2 regions of the Gemmatimonas groenlandica genome follow, and region 2 is predicted to be linked to the other one. Evidence: riboswitches for the same ligand, from Rfam matches in the RefSeq annotation. Region 2 holds a riboswitch; the other holds the start of a gene.
The links. Region 2 has a riboswitch for cyclic di-GMP ahead of HKW67_RS10555 (hypothetical protein). Riboswitches for the same ligand answer to the same signal wherever they lie in the genome.

Region 1 (4,211 bases), 410 kb from region 2:
CGCTCGTCGCCATCTGAATCGATGTCTGGAGCAGGGTGACGCGAATCGAGCGATCGCGCTCCGCCTGCTCCATCGAGATGCCCTTCAACGCTACCAGCCGGCCGGCTGCTTGCTCAAACCCTTCGCTGAACTAGCGGCCATGGCTACCTCCCACTCCGTCGCATCCCGGAGAAAAGTGAGTACGGAATGCGGGCAAGCTCACTCACGCGTTCGCTCTACCGAGCGGAACGCCAGAAGAAGTAGCGGTAGGACGTTGTGTACTGCTGATTAAACTGCTTCTGCCCGTAGAGAAACTGCCCGCGAACTCCACCATTGAACAGCGAGTCCGCGCGTTGACGAAACACGACGTCACCTGTTTGCGCGTAGATCCAAGCGTAGCTGTTGACAACCAGATTATTGAGCTCTGGATAGGAATCAGGATCCGTTGAGTTAGGCGGGCAGCCTGGCGCGTACTCCACCGCCTGGCTGGCTACCTTCCACCGGCTCCACATGTAGTCAGCGGACTTCCTTACCTTCGCAAGAATCGCGGGATTTGGACTATGGTGGATATAGGCCTGAATTAGCGATTCGTTGAGCATGCCATCCATGTATGTCAGACCGGCACTTAGAGGTGCGCAGATGATTGGGTATCTCCACGCGCCGTCGGCTGCCTGAAGGCCTAGAACAGTTGAGACAAACGTGGAGATCTCCGCCGCCGTCGCAATTGCTTCGTTTCCGCGGGCCTGCAGACGCCAACTCCAAAGTTGCGCGGCAAGCGTTCGGGCTAAGATTCTAGAGTCGATATCCGGATGGCCAACGATACGAGCGTTATCACGAAAGTAGCGAAGCACTTCGGCGACACGTCCGACGGCGAATCGTGACATTTCATCCCCCGTCAACTGATAGTGCAGCGCGACGCCATCGATCTGCGACCAGTGAGGAGAGGTTCCGTACGCATTCGGCTCAAGATACCCCTTCCGATACGCGAGCACTTGGCGCGTCCCTCGAGTCCAATATTCAGGGTTACCCGTTCGAACCCACTGCGCGTAGTACACTTGCGCGCGATCATAGTAGTTCTGTTCCCATTGGTCGGAGTAAGTCGCCCAATGAAGATCAGCGAATGTCCGAAAGTCTGCGTCATACTTTGACGCAAACGATGAGATTGCGCTCGTACTTTCAACGGATCGCGTCGCGCCGACCAAGTCAGTCTGAACTAGATAGTTCGGATCAGTCGGCAGGATCACTGCATCAGGCATCCCCGGATTATTTACCTGTGGAGGCAGGTCGCCCAAAGTGCGGCTCGATCCCAGAACTATCTCTGCTGCAACGGGTATACCCGAGGCCAGCGCGTATGGAAACTGCAGCAAAATAGAAGTGAGCGATCCATCTGGATGGCGCCCCTGCAATGCCGCGACAAAAATCCGCTGCTCGACTCCACCAACAAACACGCGAACAGCGCTAACGTCAGTGTCCCGTAAAGCGCCGGCCACCAATGGCACTCCGCTCGACACGAGTGCGCTTCCAGAACCAACGGAGATCCGCGTCAGCGCCGCCACAATCCGATTCCCGCCTACTGGCGGAGGAGGCACGACCGTTGCCGACACTGTTACGCTGATCTCGCCCGATGCGCCCAGCTCACTCGAGACGCGAATCTTTGCTTCGCCCGAGGCCAGCGCTGTAATCAGTCCACTCGTCGTAACAGTAGCGACCGATGAACTCAGCGAGCTGTAAGATAAAGTGCTTCCCGTGTCCAGTGGAATTATACGCGCGGTGTCGCCCCTCGTCAGCGCGAATGTCGAGGCCGCAAAGCGAAGTGCCGCAGGTCCGGTTCCTACAATAACGAGGAAGGAGTCGACGGCGGCTGGCGTACGCGCAATGACGTAAACAGCACCATTTGCCAGGCCAGTCACGACCGCGTACTGTCCGCCGTTTGCCTGAGGTACGATCGATGCAATCGCTGGATTCGACGAGCGCCACGATGGCTGCACGGTGCTACGTGACTTGCTCTTCAGCGACGGGGAAACCCAAAGTGTCCTTTGTTCTCCAATTGCTATCGCAGCCTGCTGACGAACCATTGCCGACGCGTCGATGTTGACAGCTTCGGCTTGCGCACTCGCTGGCTCGTTGACAGTCGCTCCATCGGCACATGCACATAGCAGGACGACAGCCGTTAGCTCTAGGATCATCCGGTTGAAACTCCAAAAACGTACCACTTGCCCTCCAGGGCGACTGAGCGGCTCGACTAGCATGGCGACGAGAATCCTTGGTCGCGTTAGCCTCGTAGCTTTGCGTCACCGGCTTTCGCCGGTTTTGCCTTTGCAGGCTCGTTGGGCAGATTTCCACCAGCGGAATTCTGAACCGACCAGAACCACAGGATTGACGGATACCACAGAGGAAGGCAACGAGGCAATCCAATGGTGTGACGGAGATTACGATCGCTGTAACTGTTGCCCCTATTTGCCGATTCGCCGGTCGCCCGCAGCAACTCACCTAGGCTTCAGCACTAGTAAACCGTCCCCCTAAACATCCCGGGCTCCGACTCAGTGTGTCCGCCGTTCTATGCATTTCGGAGGATCCATAGGGTCCAATGACTCTAAGCCTCCAAAAGTCGAGGCGCCACGGTGAAGCCGGCCATAGACAGTTCGCCTTTTTTGAGCACACTTGCCCACTCGAATGAGCTTCGGACACATGTCGTACGGACGGCCCAAGCCGAATGAGTCCATTGTCGGGTCGGTCGGCCGAAGATCTTGATCCGCCTGTCTCGATGTAGCCCGGTCGGCAGGACCTAGAGTCCAGCTAACTTTCGCCGGCAGCGCGCCCTTCGCCAATCGTCTCAGATTCTTGAAAGTGGCGAAGGAGGCAAAGTACCGCGTTCGATTAAAGGGGTCTTCCGGGAATTTAGGGATGGCGGCGTGACATCGGGCGCGCCGCTCGGCATCGTAAACGGCACGGAGGTGAGCCATGACCGAGCCGGTATCGGATGCCCTGCTGAAGCTGCTGGGCGAGTGGGAAGGGTTTGACGTCGAGCGGGTCGAGACGGAGGCAGAGGGCGATGACGTGTTCGGGGCGCCCGCGCCGCGCTTGGTGTTGATGTTGCGCGCGAAGGCCGGTGCCCCGAAGCGATGCAGCCAGTGTGGCGCGATCGTCGAGAAGATTCACGACGTGAGTGAGCGCCGCGTGCGCGACCTGCCGCTCGGCGAGTGGGACACGTGGCTCGTGTTTCCGCGGGCGCGCCTGCAGTGCCCGCGCTGTGGGCCGACCGTCGAGGCGGTGCCCTGGCTCGATCGCTATCAGCGCATGACGACCCGGCTCGCGGAGAAGATCGCGCGGCTCGCGCAGGTGCTGCCGATCAAACAGGTTGCGGCGTGGTTCGGCGTGGGCTGGGACACGGTCAAGCAGATCGATCAGCGCGCGCTCGCGCAGCGCCTTGGCGCGGCCGAGGACCACCTCGATGGGCTGCGACGGATCGCGATTGATGAATTCGCCATTTGCCGGGGGCACCAGTACGCGACCGTCGTGTTGGATGTGGACCGCAAGCGCGTAGTGTGGATCGCGCGCGGGCGCGATCAAGAAGCGCTGCGCGGCTTTCTGACGGCGCTGGGGCCGACGCGGTGCGCCGCCGTGGACGCCGTGGCCGTCGACATGTGGAAGCCGTATGCGGCGGAGCTGCGCGTGCATTATCCGCAGGCCGCGCTGGTGTACGATCTCTTTCACATCGTCGCCAAGTACGCGCTGGACGTGATCGATCGCGTGCGCGTCGATGAGACGAATCGGCTCGCCGCCGCCGCTGGGCAGGGGAAGGTGCGCGAGGCGCGGCGTGTCATCAAAGGCGCCCGCTGGCTACTGCTGCGAAACAAGGCGAATCTCAAGACGCGTGGCGAGCGCGTACGCCTGCGCGACCTGCTCCGCGCCAATCGCGCGCTCTTTATCGTGTACGTGCTCAAGGACGATCTCAAACGTCTCTGGCAGTATCGATCGCCCGTCGCCGCCCTCCGGTTCTGGAAGGCCTGGCGACGTCGCGCGCTCCGCAGCAGGATTCCGGCGCTCCGAAAGTTTACCGCGATGCTGGAGCGCCATCTCGACGGCATCCTCAGTCACTGCCGCTATCCAATCAACTCCGGTGTCCTCGAGGGCTGCAACAATAAGATCAAAGCCCTCAAGCGCGTCGCCTACGGTATCGCGACGATGCCTACTTCTTCCTCAAGATTCGCGCGGCGTTTCCCGGAATTCCC
Region 2 (4,211 bases):
TCTTGGAAGTCGCTCACGGCATTCTCACGGAAAACCAATGGTCCGGTGTGGTCACTGCGCGTCACCCTCCAGTCTACCACCGGAGGTGACTCGGGACCTGATTAGCGCACCTTCCTACCCTCAGGTACGTTACCCCAGTCCCGCTGTTAAGACACCCGAAGGAGCCGGCAGCGATGCCGCGGAGTCCCCAATGATTACGTCGAAACGTCTGCTGGCGATTCACCGCGATGCCGGGCGTCGTGTCTCGGTGGTGCTTTCCGCGGCTGTGTTGCTCGCCGCGATGACGGGCTGCGCAAGCAAGTCCGCCAGCAAGAGCGGGGACTTCGGAACCAGTAGCGTGCAGACGGCGGTCATTCAGAACGCGCAAGGCTCCGCCACCGGGATCAACATGGTCTCGACCACGGAGGTCAATAGCGTCCTGATCAACGCGCCCGTCGAGAAAGCCTGGGCGGCGCTGCAGGAAGCCTATGCCTCGCTCACGATTCCGGTCACCGAGTTGAACCAGCAGACGCGGACGATCGGAAACAACGCGTACCGGGTGCGCCGCCGGATCGGCGATGTGCCGACGATGCGGGCGCTGGACTGCGGCGGGGACTCGGGCATGCCGAACGCGGAAACCTACCAGCTCCTGCTGACGGTGAAGTCGCGCATCATCCCGAACGACGCCGGCGGGAGTGTCGTCCAAACCACGCTCGAGGGAACAGGGAAGAACGCCACCACGGCCGCCAGCAGCGACGTGCGCTGCTCGTCGATGGGCGCCTTGGAAAAGAAGATCGCCGACCTGGTCAAGGCCAAAGTCGCCGCCAAGTAGTCCGCCCGGCTCGCGGGAGCTTGCCGGACCCGGTTGACCCACCCGCCGACCCGGACTAAGCTTAGGGTTCTGTTCCGTGCCGCCGTGGCCTCCAGTACCTCTGGCTGCGGCGATCCACGTAGATGTCGGAGTTCGAACACCCGGCCGGCCAGGCCGTCCGGGCAACCATCCTAGAATGCCTACGATCAATCAGCTGGTCCGCCGCGCCCGTAAGGACGTGGTGGAGAAGTCCAAGGCACCCGCGCTCAAGAGCAATCCGTTCAAGCGTGGCGTGTGCACCCGCGTCTACACCACGACGCCCAAGAAGCCCAACTCGGCGCTGCGCAAGGTTGCGCGTGTTCGTCTCACGAACCAGCTCGAGGTGACGGCCTACATCCCCGGCGAAGGACACAACCTGCAGGAGCACTCGATCGTGCTCGTGCGCGGTGGTCGTGTGAAGGACCTTCCCGGCGTGCGTTACCACATCGTTCGCGGCACGCTTGACGCATCGGGCGTCAACGGCCGTAACCAGAGCCGTTCGAAGTACGGCACCAAGCGCCCCAAGAAGGGCGCCGCGGCTGCTGCAGCCGCCAAGGGAGGTAAGAAGAAGTGAGCCGCCGCAAAAGTGCAGTAAAGCGCACCATCCTTCCTGACGCACGCTACGACAGCCAGACCGTCTCGAAGTTCATCAACAACCTGATGATTCAGGGTAAGAAGTCCACCGCCGAAGGCATCTTCTATGGCGCGATGGACATTGTTGAGGCCAAGACCAGCCAGCCGGGCGTGGGCGTGTTCAAGCAGGCGTTGAACAACCTCAAGCCGGTGGTCGAAGTGAAGAGCCGCCGTGTTGGTGGCGCCACGTACCAGGTGCCGGTCGAAGTCCGTCAGGATCGCCGGTCCGCCCTCGCCATGCGTTGGCTCATCGGGTATTCGCGCGACCGTAACGAGAAGTCGATGGCCGAGAAGCTGGCCGCCGAAGTACTCGCCGCGAGCCGTGGCGAAGGCAATGCGATCAAGAAGAAAGAAGACACGCATCGCATGGCCGAAGCCAACAAGGCGTTCGCGCACTATCGCTGGTAGTCACACAGCCGGCACGATTATTTCAACTGCCTCGGGATATCCCGAGGCAGTTGTCGTTTCAGGGTGGGCATCGTCACAGGTTCGGCCGCGTTGTTTTACGCACGGCATGAAGCGTTGCCCGCCTGAAATGGCCGCGTCAACTTGATGTGGTGCGCTGCCTCACTACCGAGGTCGCGAAACGGCAAACCCGACGGAAGTCGGGGACGCAAAGCTCCGGGGCTTACACGTGGTCCGCCACGTCAGCCGGCCGAGTTACCGAACGAACCCGCTCGCGGAGTTGCAGTGCTCAATCGTGCGATGTCGCACACCCGACTCATCGCGCTCGCTGGGGCGATGCTGTTGCTGGCATCCTGCCGGTCGGCCAACCCGACGACGGCGCTGGACCCCAGCGGTGGCAGTCAGGTGTCCCTGGATGCGATGGTCTCCGGACCATCGATGCGTAACGACGCGGCGTCGCAGCTGGCCGTGCTCCGCTACGCCAATCGCCTCCCCCGCATCGACTTCCCGACCGTCCGCCCGGAGTGCCTGACGCAAGGCGAAGACTTCGGGTCGTGGACCGTGCGCTTCGATGGATACGGTTGTGTGGCCGTAGACGGCGAAGGACGGCAGGCGTCGCTCGCGATGGGCCCAAAGGCGGCGCAGAAGGACTATATGACCCACGCGCCGATGGTGCTCGGTCCGCAGTACGGCAGTCGCCTGGTGATGCATACCCGCCTCGAGACGACGGCACAGTTGCGAAACGGCACCCCGAACCCCTGGGAAGTCGGGTGGGTCATCTGGCAGTATACCGACGATCAGCGGTTCTACTACTTCATCCCGAAGCCCAACGGGTGGGAACTCGGCAAGCGCGATCCGGCCTACCCGGGTGGCCAGCGGTTCCTGGGCTCGGGCTCGGAGCAGACCTTCCCGATCGGCCGAACCTATGATGTCACGATCGTTCAGGTCGATGAAGCGATCGCGGTGTTCGTCGATGGCCATGAGATCATACGGCTCCGTGATCAGGAGAGCCCGTATCGGCAGGGGCGCATCGGCATCTATGCCGAGGATGCGACGGTGAAGGTGCATTCCGTGCGGGCGCTCTAGCGCGAAACCGCTGGTGAGGGCCATCACATGATGGCGCTATCACACTGCGCGGTAGGTGTGGGCTAGCCCGCATGTGTGCTGGGACAGGAAATCTGCTGACGGTGACCTTGCCTGACGTTGTGACGTCTATCGCAGAACGTCACACTGCTGGTATTGTCATCCAGTCAACATCCCGAGAATCGGCGGGCCCAGCCAGGGACCGCTCAATCCGACCAGTAGGATTCGGTTCGCGGGTAGTCCCTGTCCCCTGTTCCATTGCCGCTCCTCTCCGACTCTCCGGAGCCGTCGCGCCGTCGCGTTCGGGCATCGAGAGTGACCCTTGCGGTCGCACTCGTCTGTCTGGCTGCGGCACCGGCTCGTGCTCAGGGCACTCCTGCTGAGCGCTACACTGCTGCCCTGAATGTGGGCTACGCCGCCAAAGCGCGCGGCGACACGGCCGCCGCCCGACTGAGTTTCGAGCAGGCGATTGCCGCCGACACGAGTCAGGCGCTGCCGCGAATCGAACTCGGCTATCTCGCGCTCGCCGGTGGTGATCGACCGCGCGCGGCCGACTATCTGCGTCAAGGCGTCGATCGCGACGCGTCGCGCCCCGAAGTCCATCGACAGCTTGGCTACGTGCTGATCAGTCTCAAGCGCACGCGCGAAGCCATCACGGCGTTCGAGGGCATCGCGAAGACGACCAGCGGACTCACGCCGGTCGACCATCTGGCGCTCGGCTATCTGTACGACGACGTCGGTCGCGAAAAGAGTGCGCTCGCCGCGTTCAAGGCGGCGTCGCTGGCCGAAGACACCGTCGTCTCGATGCCGGCGCAGCGCGCGTTGCGCGTCAAGCAGGGCCCCGGCACGTCGTATTTTTCCGAAGGCTACATCGCGCCGTTCTATCAGACGCGATTCAAGAACACGATTGCCACCGGGTTCACGCGGCTCGGGATCGAGAGCGGCAGTTCCTGGGGCCAAGCGCTGTATACGTCGCTCCGCGTGACACGTGATTCGAAATCGTCGGGCGGCCTTCAGTCGCGGGTACTCAGCGACAATGCCGCGATCCTCGCCGGCGGCGTGCGCGTGCGACCGGCGCGCGGTCCGATCTGGTTCTACGCCGAAGCGGGCGGCGCGCGATCGCTGCTCTCCGGCGCCGAGAATTCGTGGACGCGCGACATCCGTGCGGGCGCGTACGTGATCCTCGCGCACGAACTGCAGCTTGGTGACGGCGCCAACGTGCGTCTGCTCACCGATCTTTCGGGCGACGTGAGCTGGTACG

Region 1: another riboswitch for cyclic di-GMP. It lies ahead of HKW67_RS12225 (Ig-like domain-containing protein); the one in region 2 lies ahead of HKW67_RS10555 (hypothetical protein).

Annotation. Positions count from the first base shown of each region.
Region 1 is NZ_CP053085.1:2,896,429-2,900,639, forward strand. It holds gene HKW67_RS12225 (Ig-like domain-containing protein) at 216-2,228, opposite strand; cyclic di-GMP riboswitch class I at 2,209-2,304, opposite strand; gene HKW67_RS12230 (ISL3 family transposase) at 2,941-4,211, shown strand, end outside.
Region 2 is NZ_CP053085.1:2,490,878-2,495,088, reverse strand. It holds gene HKW67_RS10575 (serine/threonine-protein kinase) at 1-17, opposite strand, end outside; gene HKW67_RS10570 (hypothetical protein) at 266-811, shown strand; gene rpsL (30S ribosomal protein S12) at 987-1,403, shown strand; gene rpsG (30S ribosomal protein S7) at 1,400-1,870, shown strand; cyclic di-GMP riboswitch class I at 2,041-2,130, shown strand; gene HKW67_RS10555 (hypothetical protein) at 2,168-2,953, shown strand; gene HKW67_RS10550 (tetratricopeptide repeat protein) at 3,266-4,211, shown strand, end outside.